DNA from 4 places in the Brucella sp. NBRC 12953 genome. Region 4 is predicted to be linked to each of the others. Evidence: predicted binding sites of a transcription regulator. Region 4 holds the regulator's gene; each other region holds the start of a gene.

Region 1 (4,190 bases), 140 kb from region 4:
TCGAAGGAAGAAACCTCGATCTACGACGCGGCAATGGAGTATAAGGCAGAAGGTGTTCCACTCGTCGTCTTCGCAGGCGTCGAATATGGCAATGGCTCGTCGCGTGACTGGGCTGCAAAGGGCACCAACCTGCTTGGCGTCAAGGCCGTGATTGCGCAGTCGTTTGAGCGTATTCACCGCTCCAACCTCGTTGGCATGGGCATTGTGCCTTTCGTCTTCGAGGAAGGCACAAGCTGGCAGACGCTCGGTCTGAAGGGCGATGAAATCGTCTCCATCGAAGGCCTTGCCGATGTACGCCCGCGCCAGAAGGTTGAAGCTTCCATCACCTATGCCGATGGCACGGTGAAGAAGGTTCCGCTCATCTGCCGTATCGATACGCTGGACGAGCTCGACTACATGAAGAATGGTGGCATTCTGCAGACCGTTCTGCGCGATCTCGCTGCTTAATCAGCGAAATCGTCGAAATAAAAAGCCGCCGGAGCAATTCGGCGGCTTTTCCATAGATTGTGACAGTGAGATAAAAGAAACACATTGCCTGCAAATCTCACTGCAACGTGAATTCCTATTGATCGTCGTAATTCCTACATAATAGATGTCAGCGTCAATTATTGCAGGATGAACCCAAAGTGACCTTCCATTCGCCCTTCCAAGGGACAAATACATGGCTTTCCGGTGAATACGTTCCCGGCTTGCGCGGTGTTTGTGCCGCGCTGGGTTTGGCCTTCACCGGGTGTCTATCCATGCATGGGGTGGCAAAGGCCCAAGATAGCAGCACGCGAACTTCGGTTCTTGAGCTTTATACCAGTCAGGGCTGTAAATCCTGCCCACAGGCTGACAAGAATTTGGCGAAATACGCCGATGATGCGAACGTGCTCGCACTGTCATTCCACGTCAATTACTGGGATTATATGGGCTGGCGCGATACGCTAGCTTCTCAGGACAATACAGATCGCCAGAATGCCTATCGCAATTCGTTCAATGCGAAGATGGTCTACACGCCTCAAGCGATCGTAAATGGCGCATCGGAAATGAATGGCGGCGATGCCGAGGTTGTTAAGCAGCATATTGCGGCCAGCAAGCTCAATGTTCCTGTTAGTATCAAGAAGCTTGATGACGGTCGTCTGTCTATAGAGATAGCGGCAGGCAAAAAGCCTGCAAAGCCCGTTCATGTGGTAATGTTTTACCTGCGCGATTCAGTGACAATCCCGATTGATAAGGGTGAGAACGCCGGGCAGTCAGTCACCTATCGCAACACCGTGACTGACATCAATACAATCGGCATGTGGGATGGCAAAGCTCTGAAGATTGAGCTGCCTGCCTCAGAACTCACGCGCAAAGACGTGACCGGCTGTGCGGTCGTACTGCAGGAAAGCAAAAGCGACAATGCTCTTGGCCAGATTCACGGTGCAGCTATTTTCAAACAGGAAGATCGGCTAGGTCTCTAGACTTCCTAGGCAGACACAATCCATGCTTGGTGAATACGTAAAATCTTTGATTTTTAGGAAGCGTTGCATCTGTCTGAGTGGCTAACGCGCAGTGCGCCCTTTTGGACGCACAAAGGTCGCTCTAACACTTTATATTTATGGTAATCTTTTACCTTAAACTGGTTCAAGTTTAAGGAATTACGCTGTAGGCCAGTAAAGGTTGGTTCGGTTCGGGCAGTCCTTTGGGCGGGGGGCTTGGGGTCGGACATACCCGAACCGAACCGTCTCAGGCAACGTGTAGATGCTGACGTTATAATCAGGCCGGAATGCGAAGTTGACAAGGCCAAAATGTGGCTAACAATCACCATTGAGAACAAGCATTCTCTTTTCGTGATCAACTAATATACAATAAATTGGGACCTATTTTTATAGGATAAGCTTGGCAGAAGCTGCCATAGAAGCTTCATGGTCTTGCAATCATTTTACAAAAGCATCACCTTACTGTCATGAGCTGATTTGATCGGTGTTCCCGCGTTTCCTTTACAATCAATGTCGGCGACGAAAGGAAGGACATGGATAGACCAAGCGCTGCGAACGAGGATGCGTCCTCTCATTCGCTTTCCCATCCTTCGGCATCGCCCAAGGTTGTACCTCTAGGGCAGATAAAACCGCCTGCTCCGACCGTCAGCTTCGACCGACACGAGCTTGGCAAAATCCTCAATATTTATGGCCGCATGGTCGCGACAGGTGCATGGCGCGATTATGCGATTGACCATCTCGCAGACAGAGCGGTGTTCTCTATTTTCCGCCGTGCGAGCGAGGTCCCGCTTTTCCGCGTCGAGAAAAATCCAAAGCTTGCCCAGAAGCAGGGTGCCTATTCTGTGATATCTGCAAGCGGTCTCATTATGAAACGCGGACACGAGCTTGAACGTGTGCTCCGCGTTTTCGATAAGAGCCTGAAGCTGGTTGATAATTAAGCCAGCGGCATCTCGCCAGGGTCAACAGTGCAGCCTCCATTGAGCGACAGCTGCATGAGGACCGTATCAAGCCAGCGCCCATGCTTGAAGCCTGAGCCCTGGATTCGTCCGCAATGGATAAATCCCAAGCTCTCATGCAGCTTCACAGAGCCGATATTGTGCTCACCATCACCAACCACCGCCAGCAACTGCCTGAAGCCTAATGCTGTCGCACGCTGGATGAGTTCGCCAAGCAGAAGCTTGCCGACGCCCTTCCCCTTGGCATCGGGTGCGATATAGATCGAATCTTCCGCAAGCCAGCGATAGGCCGGGCGGGTGCGGAAATAGCTGATATAGGCATAGCCCAAGACCAGTCCATTTTCTTCCGCAACAAGAATTGGAAAGCCCTGCTCGACAAAGATGTCGAAGCGCCGTGCCATTTCCTCAATGGTGGGCGGCTCGATCTCGTAAGAACCGGAACCGTTCAGCACAGCTTCCGTGTAGATCATCGTGATGGCTTCAATATCAGTGGGCTTGAAATCGCGGATATGGGGCATGTTGGAGGCCAAGACTCAGTTAAAATTGCCCGTCCAGCATGACTCCGGGCTGCCCGCTTGAAAAGCAAAAAGGGCAGCGTTGCCGCTGCCCTCACGTATTCTTCGTTTAGTATCTTCTCAGCAGGTCTTTATCCCAAAACTGGTTCCCACTTTTGGGAGACATGCTCTTAGTCACGGTTGCCCACGAACTGAAGCAGGAACATGAACATGTTGATGAAGTCGAGGTACAGACGCAGCGCGCCCATAACAACCTTACGGCCCTGCGAATCCGCAGAATCACCTTCAAAGTACATTTCCTTGATCGACTGCGTGTCATAAGCGGTCAAACCTGCGAAGATCAGAACGCCGATCACCGAGATTGCAAACTGCAGCGCGGTGGAGCCGAGGAAGATGTTAACGACCGAAGCGATGATCAGGCCGAACAGACCCATCATCAGGAACGAGCCCATTGCGGACAGGTCGCGCTTGGTCGTGTAACCATAGAGCGACAATGCGCCGAACGAAGCAGCCGTTACGAAGAAGGTGCGAACGATGCTCTGGCCGGTAAAGACCAGGAAGACCGACGACAGCGACAGACCGACGAGAGCTGCATAGCCCCAGAACACGGCGTTAGCAGTCGAAACCGACAGACGCTCGATGCGGAAGCTCAGGAAGAATACAGCTGCGAGCGGAGCGAGCATAACCACCCAGCGCAGCGGCGATGTATAAAGTGCTGCACCAAGTGAGGTGAGCATTTTGCCGTTTGCAAGCTGTGCAACAGCTGCCGACGGATCGGTTGTGGTTGCCAGCGATGAGACAGCCAAAGCAGCAAGGCCTGTAACAACCAGACCAATTGCCATCATGTTGTAGACGCCGAGCATATAGCTGCGGAGGCCCTGATCGATGTCAGCACCAACGCGAGCGCCACCTACCGGCCTCTGCTGTGCCTGAATATTGCGAAAGTCAGCCATGACTTAAATCCTTTTGCGTTGTCCCGTCCGGTGTCGGGGTCAGGCTCATTTCGAGCCGCTCCCAGGCGCCGCTGGCGGGACCCCAGCATGCCTGCGTTTTATTATGGGGATTTTAGCGTTCTCACACAAGTACCAGCTGTAAAAAATCGTGATAAACGACTTGAAAACTGGATCGCATTATCCATGCGGTCCAAGGGCTTAAGCGAATTTAAGCTGCAAGGCTACAAATGCTTCATATGGTTCGGAGCACGGTTGCAGGCTTCTGACCCAACACGCGCCATGTGCCGGCCAGACCGAATCCAA
Region 2 (4,190 bases), on a different contig from region 4:
GATCAGGCAGAGCTTGATGCGTTCTGGAACCGGTTGCTGGAAGGTGGCTCTGCGATGGAATGCAGCTGGCTGACCGACAAATATGGGTTTGCTTGGCAGATTGTGCCGGAGTTCCTGCTCGAGATTCTACAGAACGGCGAGCCAGAGGTCAGGCAGCGCGTGGCAAATGCCATGATGACGATGGTCAAGATTGATATTGCCGCGCTGGAAGCCGCGCGCGACGCAGGCTAACTTCTTACCGCTGCAACCGCATCATAGCCATAAAGCCAGTCCAGATCTTTCAGGAAAGTATCTGGGCTGCGCATGGCAAAGAGCATGTTGCGTCCAAGCGCAAACACACCTGTCGCGTGATAGGCAAAGCGGTTTAGCTGGCCGCGTTTGGCAACTGCTGCAATCCGTTCTTTGCGAACAGAATCAAATCGCTTCAGCGCTGATTGTGGCTCTTGGTCATCCAATGCTTCGGCAAGTGCTGCCGCATCTTCAATTGCCATGGCAGCCCCTTGCGCTGCAAAGGGTGTGACAGCGTGAGAGGCGTCACCGAGAAATATCGTTCTGTCCGGGCCGACAAACTGAGCATCGGCCATTTCAAAAAGCGGCCAGTAGGTCCACTCGGTGGCTAGAGTCAGCACTTCACGTACCGGGTCGCTCCAATCGGCATAGATTGACTGCAGCCGCGCATTGTCACCCGTCTTAGACCAGACCTCACCGGGGTTATCGCCCGTCGTAATGGCGACGAAATTGAAGAAATCACCGCCCTTTACCGGATAGGCGATAAAATGCGCCTTCTTGCCAAGCCATGCAGAAACGGATTTCTGTTCTGGGATTGCTGCCTTGAAGCTTGCGGGCAGGGCATCCGCTGCAAGTGTTGTACGCCACGCGATATGGCCGCTGAAACGCGCCTTTTCATATCCCGCTTTGGTGCGTTGTGCAGACCAGACGCCATCGCAGGCAATGAGATAGCTGGCAGCAATATCTTGATCTGCTCCGCCACGTCTAACCGTTGCGGTGATGCCGTTTTGATCTGCCTTATGGCCAATAATCTCAGCACCGAGATTAATCTCGATATTTGGATTGTCGTGGCAGGCATCTAACAGGGCTGTTTGCAAATCAGCGCGATGGCAAACGACATAGGGATGATGCCAACGTTTGAATGCCTTGTCGCCAAGTTGCATGGCGAGCAGGGGGCGAGCCTTGCGCCCATCCATGAGATAAAGCGCTTCTGGCGTAACGGCTTGGGAGGAAAGGCAGTCGGCCACGCCAAGGCGCTGGAGGTGGCGCATCGCATTGGGAGCCAGCTGCAAGCCCGCGCCGACTTCCGACAGGGCTTGCGCTTTTTCAAACAGCTGGACAGTCCATCCGCGTGCCGCACATTCAAGTGCTGCACTGAGACCGGCAACACCGGCCCCTGCAATCAATATGCGTCCGTTGACCAAGCTGCTCATAATATCAGCGGCACGAATACCGCCATTTATGTTCAGGCAGCTTTGTCTGCAGGTGCTTCGTAAACGCAGCCTGCAGGAACAGTCTCGTCAGCGTGAAGCTGCGGATTGTAACGATAGAGCGTCGAGCAATATGGGCAAACCACTTCGCTTTCGTCACCCATGTCGAGGAAGACATGTGGATGATCGAAAGGCGGGTTTGCGCCGACGCACATGAATTCCTTCACGCCGATTTCAATGGAATTGTGTCCAGCGTCATTCTGGAAGTGTGGGATGATGTGATCGGACATAATAGGCTCCGGAGCTTTTGGATCGCGGCATTCAAATTGGGATGGCTATTTTTCAAGCGTTTACCGCGAACGGCTTGTTTCTGGAAGCGTTTTCATCAATTCTGGGGACATTTCAAGCGGTTTGCTATCAAACTGTCATATGACAGCCATAGGCTTATCGTCGCGCCGGGATTTGCCGGTAGTAACCGGGACAGGAAAAATGAACGAAAACAGCGTTGTGGCAACCCAGGCCGCCGATTTGACCGCACATGTGGCAGATCAGGCGGCAAATGACCATTCTGCAACCCCGAATGCCAGCAAAGTTCAAAACGCTCACGAAGCTTTGAACACTGACAAGACAGCAGAGCTGATGCAAAGCCCTGAACGCTTCGTCAATCGCGAGTTTTCCTGGCTTCAGTTTAACCGTCGTGTTCTCGAAGAAGCAGGCAATACGCGTCAGCCACTGCTGGAGCGTCTGCGCTTCCTGTCGATTTCGGCAGCCAACCTCGATGAATTTTTCATGGTGCGTATTGCAGGGCTTGCTGCACAGGTGCGTGCAGGTGTTGCCATGCGCAGCGCCGACGGTCGCACGCCGCAGGAGCAGCTTGATTTCGTTCTGGAAGAAGTGGGCCGCCTGCAGGAAGGCCAGCAGGAACGTCTGCGTACGCTGCGCGAAGAACTTGAAAAAGAGAATATCGAGATCGTACGCGCATCGACCTTGTCGAAGACCGAAAAAGATTGGCTGGAAGGTCACTTCCTGGAAACAATTTTCCCGGTTCTGACGCCGCTTTCAATCGATCCTGCGCACCCGTTCCCGTTTATTCCGAATCTAGGCTTCTCGATTGCGCTGCAGCTTGCGCGTCGTCTTGATGGTCATCCGATGACGGCGCTGTTGCGCATTCCGGTCGCCCTGAAGCGCTTCATCCAGTTGCCGACCGAGCAGCAGAACGCGTTCCGTTTTATCACCATTGAAGATGCAGTCAGCCTGTTTATCGGTCGTCTGTTCCCGGGCTATGAGGTGCGCGGTGCCGGTACATTCCGCATCATTCGCGACAGCGATATCGAGGTCGAAGAAGAAGCGGAAGATCTGGTCCGCCTTTTTGAAACAGCTCTGAAGCGTCGTCGCCGCGGTCAGGTGATCCGCATCGAATTTGATGCTGAAATCCCCGAAGCGCTGCGTGTTTTCGTTGCTACCGAACTGGGTGTCTCGGAAAACCGCATAAGCGTTCTCGAAGGTCTTCTGGCGCTCAACATGATTTCGGAAGTCGTTTCGATCCCGCGCGATGACCTGAAATTTGTGTCTTACAATCCGCGTTTCCCTGAGCGCATTCGCGAGCACGGCGGCGATTGCTTTGCCGCGATTCGTGAAAAGGACATTGTGGTCCACCATCCATATGAATCATTTGATGTGGTGGTGCAGTTTCTGCGTCAGGCCGCAGCTGATCCGGATGTGTTGGCAATCAAGCAGACGCTTTACCGTACCTCCAATGACAGCCCGATCGTGCGTGCGCTCGTCGATGCGGCAGAAGCTGGCAAGTCGGTCACAGCCCTTGTTGAGCTGAAGGCTCGCTTCGACGAAGAAGCCAATATTCGCTGGGCCCGCGATCTGGAGCGCGCAGGCGTTCAGGTGGTCTTCGGCTTTATCGAATTGAAGACGCACGCAAAGATGTCGCTGGTTGTTCGCCGTGAAGACCAGAAGCTGCGTTCCTATGTTCACCTTGGCACTGGCAACTACCACCCGATCACAGCGCGTATTTACACCGACCTTTCATTCTTCACTTCCGATGCCGATATCGCACGCGATGTGGCGCATATCTTCAACTTCATCACCGGCTATGCGCAGCCTGCTGAAGAAATGAAGATCGGGATTTCACCGCTTACCTTGCGCACGCGAATCTTGAAGCATATTGATGACGAGATCACCAATGCGAAGGCTCATAAGCCTGCAGCCATCTGGATGAAGATGAACTCGCTCGTTGATCCACAGATTATTGACGCGCTTTACAAGGCCGGTCAGGCGGGCGTGCATGTGGACCTCGTCGTGCGTGGCATCTGCTGTCTGAGACCGGGTGTTCCTGGCCTCTCAGACAACATTCGCGCAAAGTCGATTGTTGGGCGTTTTCTCGAGCATAGCCGCATTTTCTGCTTCGGAAACGGGCATGATCTGCCTTCAGACAAGGCAATCGTCTATATCGGTTCTGCCGATATGATGCCGCGCAATCTCGACCGTCGCGTAGAGACACTGGTGCCCATTACCAATGCCACCGTGCATCAGCAAATCCTGTCGCAAATCATGTTTGCCAACATAATTGATAACCAGCAGAGCTATCAGCTACTTGCGGACGGCACCTCTCGCCGGATAGAAAAAGAAGATGGAGAGGAAGCTTTCAACGCGCAGGAATATTTCATGACAAATCCAAGCTTGTCGGGTCGCGGAAAGTCGCTGAAGTCATCTGCCCCCCGTCTGATTGCGCATCGTAAA
Region 3 (4,190 bases), on a different contig from region 4:
GCCGGTTTCAAAATCAGGCTTCATGCGGTGGAAGAACAGCAATGCATCCGGGCTGTTGGCCTTGGTGCCAAAACCGTTGTCGGTCAGTGTGAAAATGCTGCCATCGGCTGCGCGGCTCATCGCGAAACCTGACATGCCCTGTACCGGCTGGCCGATGAAGGGAAGCGAGATGCCAGTGGTGTGGCTGCCATAGGCCTTGCCGACATCGCCCATGACGCTCATTGGCTTGTCATTGCGTGCCTTGCCGGTGAACTTGCCGGAAACCCAGGCGTCGCGGGGTGCATCGGCAGGCGGTGTTATCAGCGTCAGAGCTGGCAGATAGGCGTGACCTGCCAGTTTAGCGGTGAATGTCTCTTCAGCCATGGCCGAAGACGTCATAGCAATCGTGGCAATGGAAGCGAGAAGATAACCAAGGCGCATAAGGGACCCCTAAATTGCGAAAACAAACGCAATGGTCCTTAAAGGGGCCCTGTGACGGGTGATTATCATCACGATTAAGGTTTGATGACAGCTACTATGGAAGCTTGATGACGACGAACTGGGTAAACTGGTCGGCATTGAAATTATTGTCGCACGCGATCACCAGCGTTTTCGCACCATCGATTTCCGGACCCCATGTGATGGATTCGATATTGTCGATATCGAGCCCGAACGTTCCCTCATCAAGACGCAGTAAGAGTTCTTTCTTCAACGGTGTGGCTGCGATCCCCTCAAGCGATGATTTGCCGTTCACATCAGTCGCACCTTCGAAGGATGCGCGATAAATGCTGATGCGGTTGCCCACACCGTGAGCGTAGCTTCGCTCCACAGTGAGAAGATTCGGCCCATCCGTCATGAACTCGCTTAATCCATTGTCGTTCCAGAAAGGCGGCAGCGTTGCCTTTGCGAAAACCGGATCAGTTTCATAGACATGCTCGGCGGTTGCTTCGCCCGATGCGATATCGAAGGAGATGATGCGCGGCTTACTGCCTTTATCAAGCGTGGCAATCTCACCATCCTGAGCCAGAGCATTTTCAGTGCCTGCAAGCAGCGTCTTGCCGTCGGCTGTGATGGTGAGACTTTCAAAAGCCAGGTTGTTTCGCGTGCCACGCGTTTTATTCTCATCTGGCAAATAGGCTTCCGGCAGTTTGAACTCACGAACAAAGCTTCCATCGAGCTTCATTTCACGAACAGAAGGCTTGCCTTTGCGGTCGCCTTCGCTGGACCAGTAAAGCGTCTGGCTTTCAGGGTTGAAGCGAATGCTTTCCGCATCGACATCCTTGATTGCAAAAGGCTTTCCCTCGGCATCAAGCAGGGTGTTGGTTTCCAGAATATCCAATCCGTGAATGCCGGATGCGTCGATATCGAGTTTAAGCTTGTAGAAACGGGCAGGTGCCTTCTCTGAACGGTCATCGGAAATCGCATAATAGACATTTTGGGCCGGATCGCAATCAAGGCCGGAAATGCCGCCAAACTCAACGCCATTGAGTTTCAGGCCGGTAGGCAGAACAAACTCGCCGACCAAAGCGGGCACTTTGTCTTGCGCAAAGACAGGCAGGGCTGTGCTGAGCAGAAGTGCGGTCAATGGAATGATCGAGAGCGTTTTGCGTATCATATGTCACCTGTCTGATTGATCCGCAGACAATTAGCCCAAGTTTTTTACACCTGCATGAATACCAGATATTTTGAAAATTATTATTTATAAACAATGAGATGGATCAAAAAAGTTGTTCTTGTGAGTTGCAAGCTCTTTGTTCAAAAGGGGAGTTGCCCTCTCAATAGCCGGCAAAGCAAGTTTTACCAATTAATCGGCAAACTGTTATACCAGTGTCATCTAGCTTTCTTATCTGACCCTCACACGCATTACACAGTGGGGATTTCTGATATGCGCAAACTGCTTCTTGCTCTCGCCTCAGCAACCATGCTGACGACTGCGGCTGGTGCTGCAACCGTCTATCCGATTGACAGAGCGACAATCCTTGTCAATTCGCCATTCGATTTCAAGGTTGAGTTCGATAAGGTCGTTAAGCCAGAGGACGTGAAAGTCACCATCAATGGCCAGGATTATGAAGCTGTATTTGGCAGCAAAGCCGAGTTTACCGCTGAAGAAAAGGGCGCAGAAGACAAGGTTCTGGGCTCTGCTCTTATTCTGCGCGGACTGAAAATCGGCAAGGCTGGCGATTACAAGGTCGAAGTTTCTGCTGGCGACGAAACCAAGTCGGTCAATTGGGATGTCTATGCGACCGGCAATGAAGCCAAAGCCAAGAACATCATCTTCCTGATCGCTGACGGTCTTTCGGTCGCGCACCGCACCGGCGCGCGCATCATGTCGAAGGGCATGACTGAGGGTAAGGCCAATGGCCGCCTCAACATGGATGATATTCCACCTGTTGCTTTCATCGGCACGTCGTCGACCCATTCGATTGCGACCGACAGTGCCAACACCATGTCGGCTTACATGACGGGCCATAAGTCACGCGTGAATGCACTTGGCGTTTATGCCGATCGTACACCCGACAGCCAGGACGACCCGAAGGTTGAAACCATTGCAGAAGCAATGCGTCGTGAAACCAAGAAGTCCATCGGCATTGTTTCGACATCCGAACTTCAGGACGCGACACCAGCCGCGCTGGTCGCACATACGCGCAAGCGTTCCGACAAGGCTGATATTGTCGGCATGATGTATGATGTGAAGCCTGACGTTATTCTTGGCGGCGGTTCTGCTTACTTCCTCGCCAAAGACGTTCCGGGTTCCAAGCGCAAGGACGACAAGGATTATATTCAGCTGTTCAAGGATGCCGGATATGCGCTGGTCACCAGCAAGGACGAGCTTGCTGCATCGGGTGAGTCCAATCAGGACAAGCTGCTCGGTCTTTTCCACACCGGCAACCTCGATGTGACGCTTGATCGTGAGTTCCTCAAGAAAGGCACGGTTGACAAGTTCCCGAACCAGCCGGGTCTGGTGGAAATGACCAAGACGGCACTCGAAAAGCTCTCCAAGAATCCGGAAGGCTTCTTCCTGATGGTTGAAGGCGCATCGGTTGATAAGATGAGCCATCCGCTTGATTGGGATCGCGCGCTGGTCGAAACCATCGAGTTCGACAGGGCCGTTGGCGTTGCCCGCGAATTTGCCGAAAAGAACCCGGACACGATGATTATCGTCACCGGTGATCATACCCATGGCGTTGCCATCATTGGTACAGTCGATGATGAAAAGCCGGGCGATGAAATGCGCGAAAAGGTTGGCACTTACGATGCCGCCGGATTCCCCAATTACGAAGACACCAATGGCGACGGTTATCCGGATCGCATCGATGTTTCGCGTCGTCTGTTCCTCGCCGCCAATAACGGCCCGGATCATTACGAAACCTTCCGTCCAAAGATGGATGGCGCCTTCGTTCCAGCCGTTAAGAACGAGAAGGGCGAATATGTAGCCAATGAGGCTTACAAGGATGTTCCGGGCGCAGTCTTCGTTCAGGGCAACATCCCTAAGGAAGATGACACCGGCGTTCACGCGGTCGATGACGTTGTTCTTCAGGCAACGGGTCCAGGTTCCGAGGGTCTGCGCGGCTATATGGAACAGAGCGATGTTTACCGTGTGCTTGCTGACACCTTTGCGCTCGGCAAGGCAAAGTCTGAGTAATCTTCGTTTGATTAAGGGCAGGCGGGTTTTCCGCCTGTCCACTTCTCTTCAGGAGGACAGGATGCGCACAGGACCGCATTTCAATCGCAGGCAACTCATGCTTGGTGCATTGGCAGCTGCGCCTTTGATGTGCATTGCAAACAGGGTACAAGCCGCAGAGCAGCTTGGCTTTGACAATCTGTATAAAAGTTTTGGCGTGCTGGGTCTGGAGTTTTCCGATCAGGTTAAAAATGCTTCCGGCAAGGAAGCGGCAATCAGCGGGTTCATGGCACCGCCACTCAAGGCTGAAGCCAATTTCTTTGTTCTGACCGAAATTCCGATGTCGATCTGCCCATTCTGCTCGTCGGATTCCGATTGGCCCGACAATATCATGGTCGTTTATCTGGCATCCAAACAGACATTCGTGCAGTTCAACGCGCCAATTCTGACGCGCGGCACGCTGGAATATGGTTCATGGACAGACCCTGAAACGGGCTTCGTCAGTCAGCTTCGTCTGCGTGATGCTTCTTTCAAAACAGTCTGATGATGATGCTTGCCAAGCCATCGGGTCTGTCGCTCGATATTACCG
Region 4 (4,190 bases):
ACCAGCCTTATAGGCGTGTTTCGCGATCAAACGCACCAGCGGCAGCGCAACGACAGGTGCGGTGATGACAAGGTCCTGACCTTCGCGTAATTGCAGCCCTACGCGCACGGCGACTTCGGCCAGACGTTCGAGTTTTACCGGATCGATGACGGGAGCGTTATTGTCATGTGCCATATGGCTGCGAGCCTCGTGTTTGAAAGAATCAACGGCAGTTTAGAGCGCTTTTCAATCTGATTGCACCAGATAAGCGCCTCAATCTTTGTTTGGCGCACATCGTGTCTGAAAACTGCTTCGCATTTTTCAGGATGAGCTGGGCAAGATGACTTAATTTCACCACGCTTTTTCTCGCCACTGCGCTATATTTAGATCGCGGTCGATAGAAACTTTTACTCAATGAGAGCAACGGCTATGAAGAAAAGCGTGCTTATTATCCTTGGTCTGGCGGGCCTGCTTGCAGGCTGTCAAACTATGACACCCGAACAGCGCCGCGCAGCAGACGAACAGACCTGCCGCAGCTATGGTTTCAAACAAAAATCCGATGCGTTTTCCAACTGCCTGTTGCAGCTTGATCTTGACCGCCGTGCGGATCGTCGTGCCTGGCAGAACAGACCTGATTTCTATGATATGCCCATGGTTATCTATCAGCCTGTTTATCGACCCGTACCAGTGCAGGCAAAATAATAAAAAAGCGCCCTATCGGGCGCTTTTTTATGTGCTTAAGTCAGCTTTAAAGTGGTGATTCCGGTCGTTCCTGCGACAGAAGCATCGCGCCGATTGCATCGACATGCTTCTTATCGGCGGTATAGCCGAGAGATACATTTTCCGCAGCAGGAGCCGTTTCATCAAATGTCGGCTGATAGCTTGCCACCTGTGTCATAACCGGCTTTTCAGCTGGTTTGACAGGCAGAGCAGCCAAACGATCACCACGAGCCTGTGGGCCGACGCCGCCATTCTGCTGGGTTTCTGTCGTCTTCGCTGCTTCAGCCAACGCAACCTGCACTGTTGGCTGTGCCTGCGGAACAGTCGCATCCTGCTGGTCGGTTACGTTGTAGAACGGACCTTCAGGCATGGATGGTGCCTGTGGAGTAGAAGCATAGGCCAGATTGTACGGGGTCTGTGGAACCGGATTTTCCAGTTCGCCATCGCGACCACGCTTTTCGTAGAAGGAGTTTCCGCCAGCAACCAGCACGTAATGCATGTTGCGGTAAGGGAACTTCAAGCCAGCCGTGTGGAAGAACATCGAGTTCTTAAGTGAAGGATGACGCTTGCCCTTAAGAACAGCATCGGCTGTTGCCTGAACGTCAGGCATAGCCTTTGAATTCATCTTGCGTGTCAGAACGCCGGGCGCAAACTGGTTCTTCTGACCAACAACGCCGCAGATCGTATCCGGATAGCTACCCGAAGCGAGGCGGTTCATCACGACCGTACCAACGGCCATCAGACCATCGGGGCTTGAACGGTTGGATTCGAAGAACATCGCACGTTCGAGGCATTCGCGGTCTTTGGCGGTGTATGTGAAAGTCTTGACGCCATTGACTGTCTTGACGTGGCTAGCCGCCGCCGTCTTTTCGGTTTTGGTTTTGGTCGTGCCACTGGTCGTCGTGCAACCCGTCACCAAAAATGGCGCAACCAGCAGCCCGAGAATAGCGGGCAATTTCCATTTCGAAGCGCGCGTCAACGGCTCAGTCTCATAGTTAGGACCCTTAACTGATCCAACCTGGCCTCCGCCCCGCAAAAGGCGTTTGAAACCTGGCTGTGGTGCCACCGCATAAAACTATGCAGCAGATTTGAACTAACAGAGCAGCCTTTGCACATCCTTCTAAGATGCCCGGCGCTCCAGCCAAATAGAACGAAAATCATAAAATAAACGTTCTGCTGTCACTCATTGCATTCAAGGTTTTAGAATTTTTAGGCCAAAAAAAGGCGAATGGTCAAATTCCAAAAGTCACGACACCTCCAAAACAGAGGCAGATTGAACCCGAATCCAGAGCTTAATTTTCCCCACAAACCCCTTAAATTTATTAACAAATCCTTAACGTAATTTAGCAAATCTTATAAGTTATTGATTTAACGCGATTCAATTTGCTGAAATACAGGCCACATCACTGCCTTATTTCGCCGATGTTTCAAGATTTTACGCAAGCGTCTTTTTAAGCTTTTTCGATGCTGCTTTTGACCTCGATTTCGCCGGATCTTCAACTTTGTCACGATCATTGTAACATCGTGTGATACTGGCCGTTTTGGTACGTTGTGGATATTGAATTCCGAATCGGAAGGTCGGAACTGAGTCGCAACGTTCTTGCCCATTATGCAAAACGGCCCGTCGCATTTTCAGCAACGAGCCGCTTGTATAGGGTTCTGCAAATCGAGATTTGGTTATCCGAATGAGTATCCAGCACCGCGTACCGTGCGGATAGGATCAAGCGCGCGACCAACGTTGATCGCCTTGCGAAGACGTCCGACATGCACGTCAACTGTTCTATCATCGACATAAATGTCTGGCCCCCAGACGCCATCGAGTAGCTGACTACGCGAAAAGACACGGCCCGGTGACATCATGAAATATTCGAGCAGGCGGAATTCTGTCGGTCCGAGACGGACTTCCTTTTCCTTGCGATAGACGCGATGCTGCTGGCGGTCGAGAACAAGATCGCCGACTTTCAGCACATGCGACAGCACACTCGGATTGGCGCGACGGAGCATGGCTTTGACGCGAGCCAGCAATTCCGGTGTCGAAAAAGGTTTGACGACATAATCATCGGCACCCACGCTCAGGCCACGAACGCGTTCGCTTTCTTCACCGCGTGCGGTCAACATGATGATCGGCAGACGCTCTGTTTCCGGCCACTGGCGCAGACGGCGGCACAGCTCGATCCCGGAGACACCAGGGAGCATCCAGTCCAGAATAAGAAGATCCGGCACATTTTCACGAAGTGCGATTTCGGCTTCATCGCCGCGCAGCATCGCATCAACCTGATACCCCTCGGCTTCGAGGTTATAACGCAGGAGTACACTCAGGGCTTCTTCGTCTTCAACCACAGCAATCTTGGGTGCCTGTGACATCCAGTATTTCCTATCCAAAATTTAGAGCGCCTGTGATCCGACTAAATTGGATCATGCTCTAAGCACTTGTTTTTATCGCATATACTTCCCAAAATCGCTTCGCACTTTTTGGGATGCGCTTGAGGCAGCGGAAGATACAAGCCCCCGATCGACCGCGTGCCGTCGCGTTTTTCATATTCATGCAGGCATCTGGACCGCACGAATGCGGTGCCAGATATTCTTAGGATTTACGCGCCTCGTCCACGACGATACCGTGGCTCAGGTCTTCTTTTGGGCGCTCCGCAGGCATTTGCAGACCGGTCACGATGTAATAGACCGTCTCAGCAATGTTGGTTGCGTGATCGCCAATGCGCTCGATGTTCTTTGCGCAAAACAGAAGATGCGTGCAGGCGGAAATATTGCGCGGATCTTCCATCATGTAGGTCAACAACTCGCGGAACAGCGAAGTGTACATCGAGTCAATTTCGTCATCGCGGTCGCGAACGACGTTGATCTGCTGTACCGAGCGCGTTGCATAGGCATCGAGCACGTCCTTGAGCTGGGTGAGAGCCAGCTCAGCCAAGGTTTCAAGGCCGCGATAGAGCTTGACCGGCTGGCGAGATTCCGAAACTGCAGCAACGCGCTTGGCAATATTTTTGCCAAGATCGCCAACGCGCTCCAGATCGGCAGAGATGCGGATCGAGCCGATGATTTCACGCAGATCGACAGCCATTGGCTGGCGCTTGGCGATAATCATCACGGCCTTATCATCAATCTCGCGCTCACTTGCATCGAGGATGAGATCGTCGGAGATAACACGCTGGGCAAGTGCATTGTCGGCATTGACAATCGCTGCAACGGACTGCTCGACCATGCGCTCTGCATGACCGCCCATCTCGGCGATCTTATGCGTGAGGAACTGCAGTTCTTCGTCGTAAGCGCTAACAGTATGCTGAGACGCCATAATAGACCTCAATGTAAATTGCGGGGAAGCCAAACAGCTTTGTTTTCAAACCAGCCGCCGCTCCCGTTCCAATTAATTAGCCAAAGCGACCGGTGATGTAGTCCTGCGTGCGCTTTTCGGTCGGTGCCGTGAACATCACGTCCGTATCGCCCACTTCCACCAGATTGCCCAGATGGAACATGGC

What was found. Region 4 encodes PhoB, which activates phosphate uptake and scavenging genes when phosphate is short. Its sites were predicted from a motif close to TGTCATNNANCTGTCAT; they were not measured.
Region 1: the regulator PhoB is predicted to act here: its motif matches at 1,875-1,891, upstream of ABWV94_RS05460 (DUF2794 domain-containing protein).
Region 2: the regulator PhoB is predicted to act here: its motif matches at 1,863-1,879, upstream of ABWV94_RS01530 (RNA degradosome polyphosphate kinase).
Region 3: the regulator PhoB is predicted to act here: its motif matches at 1,808-1,824, upstream of ABWV94_RS08905 (alkaline phosphatase).

The regions. Positions count from the first base shown of each region.
Region 1 covers NZ_BAABSV010000002.1:333,073-337,262, forward strand. The annotation lists gene acnA (aconitate hydratase AcnA) at 1-447, shown strand, start outside; gene ABWV94_RS05455 (DUF1223 domain-containing protein) at 711-1,445, shown strand; gene ABWV94_RS05460 (DUF2794 domain-containing protein) at 1,997-2,401, shown strand; gene ABWV94_RS05465 (GNAT family N-acetyltransferase) at 2,398-2,937, opposite strand; gene ABWV94_RS05470 (Bax inhibitor-1/YccA family protein) at 3,105-3,887, opposite strand; gene ABWV94_RS05475 (ABC transporter permease) at 4,120-4,190, opposite strand, start outside.
Region 2 covers NZ_BAABSV010000001.1:297,759-301,948, forward strand. The annotation lists gene ABWV94_RS01515 (VOC family protein) at 1-231, shown strand, start outside; gene ABWV94_RS01520 (FAD-binding protein) at 228-1,433, opposite strand; gene ABWV94_RS01525 (zinc-finger domain-containing protein) at 1,475-1,729, opposite strand; gene ABWV94_RS01530 (RNA degradosome polyphosphate kinase) at 1,980-4,190, shown strand, end outside.
Region 3 covers NZ_BAABSV010000003.1:294,833-299,022, reverse strand. The annotation lists gene ABWV94_RS08915 (esterase-like activity of phytase family protein) at 1-420, opposite strand, end outside; gene ABWV94_RS08910 (esterase-like activity of phytase family protein) at 515-1,594, opposite strand; gene ABWV94_RS08905 (alkaline phosphatase) at 1,865-3,622, shown strand; gene ABWV94_RS08900 (hypothetical protein) at 3,684-4,145, shown strand; gene ABWV94_RS08895 (ABC transporter ATP-binding protein) at 4,145-4,190, shown strand, end outside.
Region 4 covers NZ_BAABSV010000002.1:470,612-474,801, forward strand. The annotation lists gene ABWV94_RS06110 (aminopeptidase) at 1-174, opposite strand, end outside; gene ABWV94_RS06115 (hypothetical protein) at 409-681, shown strand; gene ABWV94_RS06120 (cell wall hydrolase) at 728-1,678, opposite strand; gene phoB (phosphate regulon transcriptional regulator PhoB) at 2,377-3,063, opposite strand; gene phoU (phosphate signaling complex protein PhoU) at 3,284-4,006, opposite strand; gene pstB (phosphate ABC transporter ATP-binding protein PstB) at 4,083-4,190, opposite strand, start outside.